Regions from separate parts of the Mesorhizobium sp. GW821-FHT04C10 genome, predicted to be linked through region 1. Evidence: predicted binding sites of a transcription regulator. Region 1 holds the regulator's gene; the other holds the start of a gene.
What was found. Region 1 encodes LexA, which represses DNA repair genes until DNA is damaged. Its sites were predicted from a motif close to TGTTCNNNNTGTGTTCNG; they were not measured.
Positions count from the first base shown of each region.

Region 1 (7,280 bases):
TGGCCGCCTGGTTGCCGCGCACGCCGCTGCTGCGCCTCGATCTCGGTCGTGCCGATCAGCGGATATTCCTCAAGCTCGAGACATTGTCGCCCATTGGCGCCTTCAAGATCAGGCCGGCGCTCAATGCCTTGCTCTGCCGCGATGCCGATGAACTCAGGCATGGCGTTGCGACCATCAGTTCCGGCAACATGGCCTACGGAATGGCCTGGGCGGCACGGGCGCTTGGCGTTCCGGTGGCCGCCTACATGTATGCCGATGCACCCCAGACCAAGATCGACGGGGTCCGCGGCCTTGGTGGCGACGTGCGCTTCGTCTCGCACGAGACATGGTGGCGCCACATCATCGGAACGGAGCGGCCGGAGGGCGCGGAACTCCTGGTGAACCCGGTCACCGACCAGGCGGTGCTTGCCGGCAACGCGACCATTGGCCTCGAGATCGCCGAAGATCTGCCCGAGGTCGATTGCGTCCTGACACCTTATGGCGGAGGGAGCATGACAACCGGTGTCGCCAGTGCGGTCAAGGCGATGCGGAGCCAGACGAAGGTCTTCGCCGTCGAGGATGAGAATGCGGCTCCGGTCACGGCGGCGCTGGCGGCCGGACGCATTGTCGAGATCGAGACGCGCCCCTCCTTCATCAAGAGCATAGGCGGCCCATCGCTGGTGCCCGGCCTATGGCCATTGGCAAGCCAGTCTATCGACGGCGCCATTGCCGTCAGCCTCGATCAGGTCACGGAAGCGATGCGCCTGTTGTTCTCGAAGGCAAAGATCGTGGCCGAAGGCGCGGGTGCCGCCTCGCTCGCCGCCGCGCTCCGCAGCGAGCGGGCAACCGGCAACGTCGTCTGCGTTATCTCCGGCGGCAATATCGATGCCGGCGCCTATGCGCAGATTCTGGGCGGAGCGATGCCGGAAGCCTGAACGCGTTCTATCCCCGGATAGCCAGCGATTGTTGGCGTTTTGATTTCGTTTCGTTCCGCTCGAAATGGATCGATTGGCCCCTGCAATCCGCCCTGTGAATGCCCTTCAAACGCTGATGCCAAGCGGGACAAGAGGGTGGACCACAGGCCATTAACCAAAATGATTTCAATGCTCGCCTTGGCGCGGAGGTGGTCGATTGCTGCCCACTGCCGGCAGCGGATAATTTCAGATGCCTTAACAAATTCACTAAACTTTAAACAGTTGCGGAACACAACTGGAACAGATAGTGTTTGTTCTGGGTTTGTTTTTCGATTCCGATTCACACCCTTCGTTCAATGCCTGGGGGGCGCCATGCTGACGCGCAAGCAACATGAACTTCTGATGTTCATCCATGAACGGCTGAAGGAAAGCGGTATCCCGCCCTCCTTTGACGAGATGAAGGAAGCGCTCGATCTCGCCTCCAAGTCAGGGATCCATCGCCTGATCACGGCACTGGAGGAACGCGGCTTTATCAGGCGGCTGCCCAACCGGGCGCGGGCATTGGAAGTGCTGCGGCTGCCGGATTCGATCGCGCCCGGCCTCAACGCCGCAAAGAAATTCTCGCCGAGTGTCATTCAGGGCAGTCTCGGTCAAGGCGGCCTCGGCCGCCAGATCAAGCCGGCGCCGTCGCGCTTGCCTTCTGCCGGCAATGACGACGACGCGGTCTCCGCCGTGTCGATCCCGGTGATGGGCCGTATCGCCGCCGGCGTGCCGATCGATGCGATCCAGCATCAGACGCATTCGATCTCGGTGCCGCCGGACATGATCATGGGTGGCGAGCACTATGCGCTGGAGGTCAAGGGCGACTCGATGATCGAGGCCGGCATCTTCGATGGCGACACGGTCATTATCCGCAACGCCGATACGGCGAGCCCGGGCGAGATCGTCGTGGCGCTGGTCGACGAGGAGGAAGCGACCTTGAAACGGTTCCGCCGCAAGGGCGCCTCGATTGCCCTTGAGGCCGCCAACCCGGCCTACGAGACACGCATTTTCGGGCCGGATAGGGTCAAGGTGCAAGGCAAGCTGGTCGGGCTGATCAGGCGCTACTGAGCAGGAGCAGCCGGCGTTTCGGCTTTTTGATAGGGTGGCAGCCCCCTCGCCTCACGCGAAAACTTTCGTTGCTCGTGCCAGGGCCGATACGGCCCGTCCACGGCGAAGCTGACGGTTGGCGGACCGGTCGCCGATTGGCGGTCAAAGAAGACGGCGGCACTGCCCTTGCGTGCAAGTTGCCGCTTGGTGATGACGAGGACCAGCGGGTTGTGGCAGGCATCGTAGCCCGTCGCGTCATTGACAACGATCAGGTCGGCGAAGCCGCAGGCCTTCCAGGTAGCCTTGCGGTCTTCGACATGCGCGATGATCGCGCCAGACGGATGCCGGGCGAGACAGATGCCTTCCGTGCAGTAGAACGGTGCCCCTGGCGGTAGATTGACGACATCGGCAATGTCGAATTGCCCGTCCGCCTTGTTGAACATCTCCGGTGTGACAATGGTTTCGGACACCAACGCGCGATTCCAATTGTCGACGGTGAATTCGTTCGGCCGAGCTCGGCTGACCGCGAGTTCGCCACCGCCGATCGGCACCGCGACCAGCCGCGCGTCTTCGGAGATCAGCACATCCGGCATGCGCGTATCAGACACGGTCAACAGGCCGGCGAGCGCGAATGGCACTGCCGCGAGCCGCAGCCATGTCGTCGCCATCGTCGCGATGACCAGGGCAATCGTCACCAGCAGCACGGAGTGTTGTGAAATCAGCCCGATCGCATCGACGGGGGAGCGTTCCGATATCCACGCCGATATGGAGATCATCACGGTCAGGCCCTTGCCCATCACGTAGAGAAAGGGACCATCGGCACCAAAGGGCATCGCAAGAGAACTGAGAACAGCGAAAGGCATGACAATCAGTGACACGATAGGCATGACGGCGAGATTGGCGAACAGGCTGAGCGGTGACACACGCTGGAAATGCCAGATGGCAAACAGCGCCGTGGCGCAGCCGGCAATGATGGAGGTCATCGCCAACCCGCCCGTCGCCAGCAGGAATCTTCGCGTCAGGAACCCCGGCAGGGACCGCTTTGGCGGTGGCGGTCTTGCCTTTCCCGCACGGTGATCCGCCCAGCCGGCATAGGCGCCGACCAGCGCGGCCGTTGCGGCGAACGACATCTGGAAGCTCGGGCCGACAACTTCGTGCGGCGACACCACGATGACGGCGATCGCCGAGATCGCCAGATTGCGCATGGTCAGCGCCGCGCGATCGAACAATACGGCAATCAGCATCACCGCCAGCATGATGAAACTGCGCTCGGCTGCAACGACGACGCCTGAGATGATGAGGTAGGCGGCGATCGAGAACAGTGCCGCGGCGGCCGCATATTTCTTCACCGGCCGGCGTGCGGAGAAATCCGGGAACAGCGCGAAGGCACCGCGCAGCAGACCCATGATGGTGCCGGCGACCAGCGCCATATGCAGTCCCGAAATGGAGATGATGTGATAGATGCCGGTGCGCCGCATCGCTTCGTTGATTTCATTGGGAATGCCGGCGCGCACGCCAACGATCAGCGCTGCCGCGATCTCACCTTCGGCACCGCCAACAACGCTCCTGATATGGTCGGCGATGGCTTCGCGGGCATTTTCTATCCCTGAAAACAGGCGGGCAGACAGCGGCATCTCATCGTCGTCGGCGGTGACGATTCTTGGATTGCCGAGAAAGAAGCCGCTGCCACCGATGCCGGCAAAGTAGCTGTCGAAGGAGAAATCGTAGCTGTCCGGCCGCACCGGACCGGTCGGCGGCAGCAGTTTGGCATAGCCCGATATCAGCGAGCCGGCGGTCATGTCGTCAGGTATCTTGCGCGCCGAGAGCCGGACCCTTTCCGGTGCGTAACGCAGTTTTGGCCGCGCCGTCGACGTCACGTCTATGGTCAACCGGATGCGGCCGGTCTCCATGCGGTCGAGCGAGACGACGCGGCCGGTCACTTGCGTCGAGATTTCCGAACCCAGCATCCGGGTGCCCGCCCGCCAGGTCTCGACCTTGGCGGCAAGCAGGCCCAGCGCGCACAACAATGCCGCCATGAAAGCCAGATGGGTTTTTGGCCAGGAGCGCGAGACAAGCGCACAGATCGCCATCAGCACGACGATCGCCACAGGCTTTGCAAAGTCAGGCTCCGCCGCCAACGAATAATAGCCGATCGCACCAGCGGCCAGGCAGACCGGCACCAGCAGGAAGGCGACGCCTCGGTCAAGTTCCAGTTCCGCTGCTGTCGTCACACCGTGGCGCAGGCGAGGCAAGGAAGCCTGGCCGATTTGCCGCCCGATACGCGCAATCCTGCCAGTGGCGGGCGGAATTGGTGCTGGGGCACCCGCTGGCAAAGGTCGGCTGCCGGAGCCGGGAACGAGAGGTGATGGCGGCAGCGAGGCCGGCGGCGGGATCGCAAACAGGGACCGCTCGCTGACGCCAACAACAGCGTCCTCGCCCTGATCCGAGCCCCGGCCACGTCCAGCCATCGGGTCTGCCCCTTGCACCCCTGACGCCCTATGCTACATGAACGCGCAACGCGCGAAAGTCCGCGCCGCCGCGCCCCGCTTCAGATGGTTTCCGAGAGTTTCATGTCCGACAAGGTCGTCACCCGTTTTGCCCCCTCGCCCACCGGTTACCTGCATATCGGAGGCGCGCGCACGGCGCTGTTCAACTGGCTCTATGCCAAACATACCGCCGGCACGATGCTGCTGCGCATCGAGGACACCGATCGCGAGCGTTCCACCGATGCGGCAACGGCCGCCATCCTGGACGGACTCACCTGGCTCGGTCTTGGCTGGGACGGCGATGCGGTTTCGCAATTCGATCGCGCCCCGCGCCACCGCGAAGTCGCGGAGGAGCTCGTGCGCCTGGGCAAGGCTTATTACAGCTACGAGACGCCTGCCGAACTGGAGGCAATGCGCGAGGCGGCTCGCGCCAAGGGTCTGCCGCCGCGCTACAATGGCCAGTGGCGCGATCGCGATCCGTCCGAGGCGCCAGCCGGCGTCAAGGGCGCCATCCGCATCAAGGCGCCGACCGAGGGCGAGACGGTCGTCCACGACCGCGTCCAGGGCGAGGTGCGCTTCCCCAACAAGGATCTCGACGACTTCATCATCCTGCGTTCGGACGGCAACCCGACCTACATGCATGCCGTCGTCGTCGACGACCACGACATGGGCGTCACCCACATCATCCGTGGCGACGACCACCTGACCAATGCCGCCCGCCAGACGGTGATCTACAATGCCATGGGTTGGGACGTGCCATCGATGTCGCATATCCCGCTGATCCATGGCGCCGACGGCGCCAAGCTCTCGAAGCGTCACGGCGCGCTCGGCGTCGAGGCTTATCGCGCCATGGGCTACCTGCCGGAGGCGCTGCTCAACTACCTGGCGCGCCTGGGCTGGAGCCACGGCGACGACGAGATCATGTCGATCAAGGACATGATCTCCTGGTTCGATATCGGCGACGTCAACAAGGGCGCTGCCCGCTTCGATTTCGCCAAGCTCGAAGCGATCAATGGCGCGCATATGCGCCGCATGGCCGATGCCGAACTGTTCGACATCTTCATCGCCACGCTGCCCTATCTCGAGGGCGGCCCGGCGATGGCCGCGCGCCTTGACGACGCGAACAAGGCGCAGCTGCTGGTAGCCCTTCCGGGGCTGAAGGAGCGCGCCAAGACGCTGGTCGAGCTTGTCGATGGCGCGGCCTTCCTGTTCGCCACGCGCCCGCTGCCGATCGACGACAAGGCGGCGCTCTTGCTCAATGACGATGCGCGCAAGATCCTGCGTGGCGCTCACGAAGCTTTGAACGCGGTTTCTGGCGACTGGACGGCTGCCGCGGCGGAGGCCGCGATCCGCGATTATGCGCTGGCCGGTGGCCATAAGCTTGGCGCCGTGGCCCAGCCCCTGCGGGCCGCGCTGACTGGCAAAAGCACCTCACCGGGTGTGTTCGACGTGCTTGCCGTGCTTGGACGCGAGGAGAGCCTGGCGCGCATAGCGGATCAAATCGATTAGGAGCAAACTGGCCCAAGAAGATTGGCATTGAAAGGCGCGTTTCGCAGTGCAACATTAGGCCTTGGCCCAATCTGGCACGCACCTCCTAAAATGCGGTGGCGAATACGCGCATTGCGGTGATTTCGACGTGTCGCTCTGCAGAAATTTGCCTTTGCCGGCATGAGGAAACAAGAAGGAGTTTGCAATGACCGAAGCTGCGAAGAAACTGGATGTGGGCGGCAAGAACCAAGAAGCTACGGCAACGCTTGAATTCGCCGGCAAGACTCATGAATTCAAGGTGCGAAGCGGCTCCGTCGGACCTGACGTCATCGACATCGCCTCGCTCTACAGCACCACCGGCGCCTTCACCTACGACCCCGGTTTCACCTCGACCGCAAGCTGCGAGTCCGAAATCACCTTCATCGACGGCGATGCCGGCATCCTCTTGCATCGCGGCTATCCGATCGACCAGTTGGCTGAACACGGCGACTTCCTCGAAGTCTGCTATCTCCTGCTCTACGGCGAACTGCCGACCAAGGCGCAGAAGGACGATTTCGATTACCGCGTAACGCGCCACACCATGGTGCATGAGCAGATGTCGCGCTTCTTCACCGGCTTCCGCCGCGATGCGCACCCGATGGCGGTCATGTGCGGCGTGGTCGGCGCGCTGTCGGCCTTCTATCACGACTCCACCGACATCTCCGACCCGTACCAGCGCATGGTCGCTTCCATGCGGCTGATCGCCAAGATGCCGACGATCGCGGCCATGGCCTACAAATACCACATCGGCCAGCCCTTCATCTATCCGAAGAACGATCTCGGTTTCGCGGCAAACTTCCTGCATATGTGCTTTGCCGTGCCGTGTGAGGAGTACAAGATCAACCCGGTGCTGGCGCGCGCCATGGAGCGCATCTTCATCCTGCACGCCGATCACGAGCAGAATGCCTCGACCTCGACGGTTCGCCTCGCCGGCTCTTCTGGCGCCAACCCGTTCGCCTGCATCGCCGCCGGCATCGCTTGCCTGTGGGGCCCGGCCCATGGCGGCGCCAATGAAGCGGCGCTCAACATGTTGGGCGAGATCGGCCATGTCGATCACATCCCGGAGTTCATCGCCCGCGCCAAGGACAAGAACGATCCGTTCCGGCTGATGGGCTTTGGCCACCGCGTCTACAAGAACTACGATCCTCGTGCGAAAATCATGCAGAAGACGGCGCACGAAGTCCTGGGCGAACTCGGCATCAAGGACGATCCGCTGCTCGACATCGCGATGGAGCTGGAGAAGATCGCGCTGACCGATCCCTATTTCATCGAGAAGAAGCTCTAT
Region 1 is NZ_JBWKTL010000001.1:4,446,250-4,453,529, reverse strand. Features, by position in the region: gene AC07UC_RS21565 (threonine ammonia-lyase) at 1-914, shown strand, start outside; gene lexA (transcriptional repressor LexA) at 1,266-2,003, shown strand; gene AC07UC_RS21555 (ComEC/Rec2 family competence protein) at 1,997-4,450, opposite strand; gene gltX (glutamate--tRNA ligase) at 4,553-5,977, shown strand; gene gltA (citrate synthase) at 6,162-7,280, shown strand, end outside.

Region 2 (7,280 bases), 420 kb from region 1:
AGCCCGAACTCTTTGGTGATCAGGTTCCAGGCAAGCTCGATGGCGCGCTCCTTGAAATAGTCGCCAAAGGAGAAATTGCCGAGCATCTCGAAGAAGGTCAGGTGGCGCGCGGTGTAGCCGACATTGTCGAGGTCGTTGTGCTTGCCGCCGGCGCGAACGCTCTTCTGGGCGGTGGTGGCGCGCGAATAGGACCGCTTCTCCAAACCGGTGAAGACGTTCTTGAACTGCACCATGCCGGCATTGGTGAACATCAATGTCGGATCGTTGCGCGGCACGAGCGGGCTCGAGGCCACGACCTCGTGGCCCTCCTTGCGGAAATAGTCGAGAAATGTCGACCGAATCTCGTTCACGCCACTCATGACTGCTGCCTTTTCGCGAAAACCGCCGGCGCGGCCGGCGGAAACTGGTCTCTGCTTTTTAGAAGATTGACTTGGCCTTTTAGCGGGCACACCGCACCCTGTCCAGAAACACGGAATTAGGCCAATCCAATGCACGTCGCCCAAAACGACCTCGGTTTTGGCAGAGCGACATGCATGAGAATAAAGACCTGAAGCGCGTCGCGTGAATCCACTCAGGCGCGAAGCGCTTCAGGAGCTTATCAGGCCGGCTCCACACCGCCCAAAAACAAAAACCGCCGGCTCGAAGGCCAGCGGTTTTGAACGCGGTACTAAAGAACTCGATTACTTAAGCATCAGGTCATAAGCCGACTTTATGGCCGAACTCTGGCCGTTGCCTTACATCGCGCCGGCTTCGTCCTCAAAACCGTCGTCGCCGTTGCCTTCGGAGCCACCATTCTCGAGGAATTTCTCGGCGATCAGACCGGCATTCTGTCTCAGTGCCAGTTCGATCTCGCGCGCGGTATCGGGATTGTCGCGCAGGAACAGTTTTGCATTTTCGCGGCCCTGGCCGAGACGCTGCGAATTGTAGGAGAACCAGGCACCCGACTTCTCGACCACGCCGGCCTTGACGCCGAGATCGACCAGTTCGCCGGTCTTGGACACGCCCTCGCCATACATGATGTCGAACTCGACCACCTTGAAGGGCGGCGCCAACTTGTTCTTGACGACCTTGACGCGGGTCTGGTTGCCGACGACCTCGTCGCGATCCTTGACCGAGCCGATGCGGCGGATGTCGAGGCGCACCGATGCATAGAATTTCAGCGCGTTGCCGCCGGTCGTGGTCTCGGGCGAACCGAACATGACGCCGATCTTCATGCGGATCTGGTTGATGAAGATGACCATGGTGTTGGAGCGCGAGATCGAGGCGGTCAGTTTGCGCAACGCCTGGCTCATCAGGCGGGCCTGCAGGCCGGGCAGCGAATCGCCCATCTCGCCCTCGATTTCGGCGCGCGGCGTCAGCGCCGCGACCGAATCGACCACCAGCACGTCGATGGCACCGGAACGCACCAGCGTGTCGCAGATCTCCAGCGCCTGCTCGCCGGTGTCGGGCTGCGAGATCAGCAGGTTTTCCAGATCGACACCGAGCTTGCGGGCATAGACCGGATCGAGCGCATGCTCGGCATCGACGAAGGCGCAGATGCCGCCCTTCTTCTGGGCTTCGGCCACAGTATGCAGCGCCAGCGTCGTCTTGCCCGAGCTTTCGGGCCCGTAGATCTCGATGATGCGGCCGCGCGGCAGGCCACCAACGCCGAGCGCGATGTCGAGGCCGAGCGAACCGGTCGGCACCGTTTCGATCTCGACGACCTGCTCGTTGGCGCCGAGCCGCATGATCGAGCCCTTGCCGAAAGCCCGCTCGATTTGCGACAGCGCCGCATCCAGAGCCTTTGATTTGTCCACTGCCTTATCCTCTACAAGCCGCAAAGAATTCTGAGCCATGATACATCACCCCTTGGTCGTCAATGAAGGCCGGACAATCCGTAATCCCTGGCATTTTGTACCTTTTTTGTTCTCATTTGGCAAGAGGCAACAAGCATTTGAAAAACAAGCGATATCCGGATTTGTTCTTTTTTCGTCCCAGAAACGCGGGCAGCAACCCACCTCGCATTAGGCCAGCCGGCACCGCTGTCCCGGCCTGCCGAATCGCTGCCTTGCATGCGAAGCTCTGTCGCGCAGCCTAGCGCTTGTGCGGCTGCAACAACAAAGGTCATATCGCCGCCATGGTGAAATCCGCAGAGATACTTGCCGTGGGCGGGGCCCATATCGACCGGCGCGGCCAGGTGTCCGGCCTCTACGTGCCGGCCGCGTCCAACCCCGGCACGATGCGCGAGGATGTCGGCGGCGGCGTCTTCAACGCGCTGCGCAGCACAGTGCTGCGCGGCGTCTCCGCTTCGCTGCTGTCGATGCGGGGCGGCGATGCGGCGGGCGACACCGTTTCCCGCGCCATAGCCAAGGCAGGGATCGCCGATCTGTCGGCGGTGTTCCTCGACCGCACGACACCGAGCTATACCGCGTTGATCGATCGCGAAGGCGAGTTGATAGTCGGCTTTGCCGACATGGCGCTGTACGATCTGGCGTTTCCCAAGCAGATCCGCCGATCCAAGGTGCGGGAGGCGATCTTGGCCGCCGACGCCATCCTGTGTGACGCCAATCTGCCATCAGCGGCACTGGAGCGGCTGGTTTCGCTTGCCGCCGGCAAGCCCGTATTCGCCATTGCCATTTCGCCGGCCAAGATCGTGCGCCTGAAGCCGGTGCTCGGCAATCTGGCCGTCGTCTTCATGAACCAGCGCGAGGCCCTCGCGCTGGCAGGCCTGGACGGCGCGGCTTCCCAGCGGGGCATCGTTGACGGTTTGAAGCGCGCCGGCCTCACCAGCGCGGTGGTGACGGCGGGCAGCGGCCCGGTGCTGGGTTTTGATCGCGACGGCATGTTTGCCATCATGCCGCCCGCCCCGAGGAAAGTTGTGGACGTCACCGGCGCGGGAGATGCGCTGGCGGGGGCAACGGTCGCCGCCTTGCTGCGCGGCATGCCCTTGCGGGCGGCGTTGCGGGAAGGTGTCGCCGCGGCAACGCTGGCCATCGAGAGCGCCGACGCCGTTCCCGATTTCACCGCGGCCGCCTTCATGGAAGCGCTGGCCCTTGTGCCCGATGTGCAGGAAGTGGCATGAGACCGGCAAATTCATAGTACCGGAGTGCCGCCGCGCGCACCTTGATGGATGCATGCACACCGGATTGGAGACCTGAGATGACCCCGGAAACCGCCCGCCCCTTCATCGATATCCACGCGCCGGTGGCGCAAGCCCTGGCCGCCGGCCGGCCGGTGGTGGCGCTGGAAAGCACCATCATCACCCATGGCATGCCCTACCCCGACAATGGCGCCATGGCGGCGAACGTCGAGAAGATCATCAGCGACGGTGGTGCCGTGCCGGCAACGATCGCCGTGGTCGGCGGACGCATAAAGATCGGTCTTTCCGACGGCGAGCGCGAATCGCTGGCCATGACCGGCGACGCCATGAAGCTGTCGCGCGCCGACATCGGCTTCGCCGTCGCGCAAGGGCGCACCGGGGGCACCACGGTCGCCGCGACGATGATCGCCGCCCATATGGTCGGGATAAAAGTGTTCGCCACCGGCGGCATTGGCGGCGTGCACAAGGGCGCTGAAAAGAGCTTTGACATTTCCGCCGACCTCGACGAACTGGCGCGCACGCCGGTCATCGTCGTCTCGGCCGGCGCCAAAGCCATCCTCGACATCGAAAAAACTCTGGAAGTTCTGGAGACGCGCGGCGTGCCTGTCATCGGCCATGGCTGCGAGACCATGCCCGCCTTCTGGTCGCGGCAGTCGCCGTTCCGCGCGCCTCTCACCTTGTACAAGCCTGAAGACATCGCGCATTTCTACCAGACCCGGGCTGCGCTGGGGCTCGGCGGCGGCATGCTGATCGCCAACCCGGTGCCGCAGAACCACGAAATCCCGGCCGAGGAGATGGCGGGCTACATCGAAGCGGCGCAAAAGGCCGCCGAGGCTCTGCACGTGACCGGCAAGGCGGTGACGCCGTTCCTGCTGTCGAAGATCCTGGAGCTCACCGGCGGCCGCAGCCTGAAGACCAACATCGCGCTGGTCGAAAACAATGCGAGGCTGGCGGCCGAGATAGCAAAGGCGCTGTAGGTTCGCGCGGCTATTTGCCGGCGCGCCTTCCAGCCTCACAGGCGCGCCGTGCCCACACCGTCATCTCGTCCGGGTCGTCAAAGGCACTGTCGGGAATGCTCCAATAGGGCATGGCGACCAGCTTGCCGTGGCGCGAGCCGGTATAGGTCCATTGCTTGCAGCCCTCGGCTTCGAAGTCGGGCGCGCTTTGCTCGTCGGCCTTCAGCAGCAATTCTCCGCGCAGCACGATGGCGACGATGACGCCGTCGAAATAGATGCCCTTGCCGCCGAACAGCCTGCGGATGCTGACCGGGCCGAGGCCGGCGAACAGTTCGGCGATGCGTTCATTGTCCATGCCGCGATCATGTCACCGGCATTTGACATTGTCATCGCGCAACCAAGATCATGCTGACAGGTTGAGATCATTCCGTCGGAGTTTTTTGTCATGCCGCTTCTGCTCAAGGGATCCTGCCGCTGCAACGCCGTGCGTTTCGAGGTGGAAAGCCACACGCCGGTGCCGTTCATGCTTTGCTACTGCTCGATCTGCCGCAAGCAGCAGGGCGGCGGCGGTTTCGCCATCAATCTCGGCGCCGACTACGAAACGCTGAACATCAGGGGCAAGAGGAGCCTTGGCGTCTACCGTGCCGAGATCGAGGACGACGAACATCCCCATTGCGAGGTCTCGACCGGCGAACGCAATTTCTGCCGCAAATGCGGGTCGGCGCTCTGGCTCTACGATCCGACCTGGCCGGAACTGGTGCATCCCTTCGCCTCGGCGATCGACAGCGACCTGCCGACACCACCAGAAAAGGTGCACCTGATGCTAAAATACAAGGCGAACTGGGTCGAACCCGAGATCGGCAAGCGCGACAAGGTGTTCGACGTCTATCCGGAAGAATCGATCGCCGACTGGCACAAGCGGACGGGTATGTGGGTGGAGTAGTGTTCTTCGCCCCGTAAGCAGGGCGAAGGAAAGATCAGGCCGAGGCGCGTGCCTCTGCCAGCGCCTTGAGATCCGCCGGCTTCAGTTCGACGGATTCGCCGCAGCCGCAAGCAGAACTCTGGTTCGGATTGTGGAAGGTGAAGCCGGTGCGCAGCGTCGTCTGCTCGAAATCCATCTCGGTACCGAACAGGAAAAGGGCCGCCTCCGGCGCGACATAGACGTGGGCGCCGTCGCGCTCGATATGGTCGTCCTTGGTGTTGGGTTCGGTCACAAGGTCGACCGTGTATTCCATGCCGGCGCAGCCGCCCTTCTTGATGCCGAGGCGAATGCCATGCGCGTTGTCACGGGTGGCCACGATCTCGCGCACCCGGTCGGCGGCCTTTTCGGTCATCGTGATGACGGCGAAGCGTCCCATTCTCTTTCCTTCTCCATTCCATGCAGGTTCAAGGCCTGCCGAATGATTCCTCACCTAAAATGGTGAAGTTTTACCACTGGCGCAAGTGTACCAACCTCGACACTAGTACCAGCCCACCGCCACCTGTGCCTCTTCCGACATGCGGTCGGGCGACCAGGGCGGGTCGAAGGTCATGTTGACCTCGACGCCGGACACGCCTTCGACGGCGCCGACGGCGTTTTCCACCCAGCCAGGCATCTCGCCGGCCACCGGGCAGCCCGGTGCGGTCAGCGTCATGTCGATCTTGACCGAGCGGTCGTCCTCGATGTCGATCTTGTAGACGAGGCCAAGCTCGTAGATGTCGGCCGGGATTTCCGGGTCATAGACCGTCTTCAGCGCCGAGACGATATCGTCGGTCAGCCGCGCCAGTTCGTCGGCGGGGATGGCCGAGGCCGATACGATGCCATTTGCAGCCGTTTCCGGCGCGGTCTCTGCGGTTGTGCTCACATCGTCCATGGTCGTCATCACCCAAAGAACTTTCGCGCTTTTTCAAGCGCCTCGGCCAAAGCGTCGACTTCGGCCCTGGTATTATACATGCCGAACGATGCCCTGCATGTGGAGGTTACGCCAAAGCGTTTCAACAGCGGCTGGGCGCAATGGGTGCCCGCCCGCACTGCCACGCCCTGCCTGTCTATCACCATCGACACGTCATGGGCATGAATGCCTTGCAGTTCGAAGGAGATGATCGCGCCCTTGCCGGGCGCATCGCCGAAGATGCGCAGCGAGTTGATGGTGCGCAGCCGCTCATGGGCGTAAGTCTTGAGGTCTTCCTCATGCGCCGCGATGCGCTCGCGGCCGATCTTTTCCATGTAGTCGAGCGCGGCACCCAGCCCGATCGCCTGGACGATCGGCGGCGTGCCGGCCTCGAAGCGATGCGGCGGCTCGTTGTAGGTGACGATGTCTTCCGTCACCTCCTCGATCATCTCGCCGCCGCCCATGAAGGGGCGCATGCCCTGGAGAATGTCCTTCTTGCCGTAGAGCACGCCGATGCCCGAGGGGCCGTAGACCTTGTGGCCGGTGAAGACGAAGAAGTCGCAGCCGAGATCCTGCACGTCGATCGGCATGTGCACGGCGCTCTGGCTGCCGTCGACGAGTACGGGAATGCCGCGCGCATGCGCGATGCGCACGATCTCCTTGATCGGCGTCACCGTGCCCAGCGCATTCGACATCTGGGTGATGGCGACGAGCTTGGTGCGGTCGGTCAGCCGCTTCTCGAATTCCTCGATATGGAAGACGCCGAGATCGTCGACCGGCACCCAGACGAGTTTCGCGCCCTGCCGCTCGCGGATGAAATGCCAGGGCACGATGTTGGAGTGGTGCTCCATGATCGACAGCACGATCTCGTCGCCCTCGCCGATATTGGGCATGCCATAGCCATAGGCGACCGTGTTGATCGCCGAGGTCGTGTTCGAGGTGAAGACGATGTTGTCGGTGCTCGGCGCATTCAGGAAGCGGCGCACCGTTTCGCGCGCCTTTTCATAGGCGTCGGTCGCGGCATTCGACAGGAAATGCAGGCCGCGATGGACGTTGGCGTATTCCTGCGAATAGGCATGCTGGATCGTATCCAGCACCACCTGCGGCTTCTGCGCCGAGGCACCATTGTCGAGATAGACCAGCTTCTTGCCGTAGACTTCCCGCGACAGGATCGGGAAGTCGCGACGGATCGCCTCGACGTCGTAGAAATCTCCGATCTTGCCTGGAGCGTTCATCATTTCACCCGTGTGTCAAAAACCAATCGTCCAGCCGCGCTTCCAGCGCCTCGACGATTGTCTCGTCATCCAGTTCCTCGATCACCTCGGCGACGAACGCCTTGACCAGCAGGCCACGGGCCGACTTCTCGTCGACGCC
Region 2 is NZ_JBWKTL010000001.1:4,871,148-4,878,427, forward strand. Features, by position in the region: gene alaS (alanine--tRNA ligase) at 1-359, opposite strand, end outside; gene recA (recombinase RecA) at 735-1,835, opposite strand; gene AC07UC_RS23785 (carbohydrate kinase family protein) at 2,117-3,061, shown strand; gene AC07UC_RS23790 (pseudouridine-5'-phosphate glycosidase) at 3,139-4,056, shown strand; gene AC07UC_RS23795 (TfoX/Sxy family protein) at 4,067-4,390, opposite strand; gene AC07UC_RS23800 (GFA family protein) at 4,481-4,978, shown strand; gene sufA (Fe-S cluster assembly scaffold SufA) at 5,013-5,393, opposite strand; gene AC07UC_RS23810 (SUF system Fe-S cluster assembly protein) at 5,496-5,888, opposite strand; gene AC07UC_RS23815 (cysteine desulfurase) at 5,897-7,141, opposite strand; gene sufD (Fe-S cluster assembly protein SufD) at 7,146-7,280, opposite strand, start outside.
Region 2: a site for LexA is predicted at 1,893-1,910, ahead of recA (recombinase RecA). Genes of this name have one in related genera too.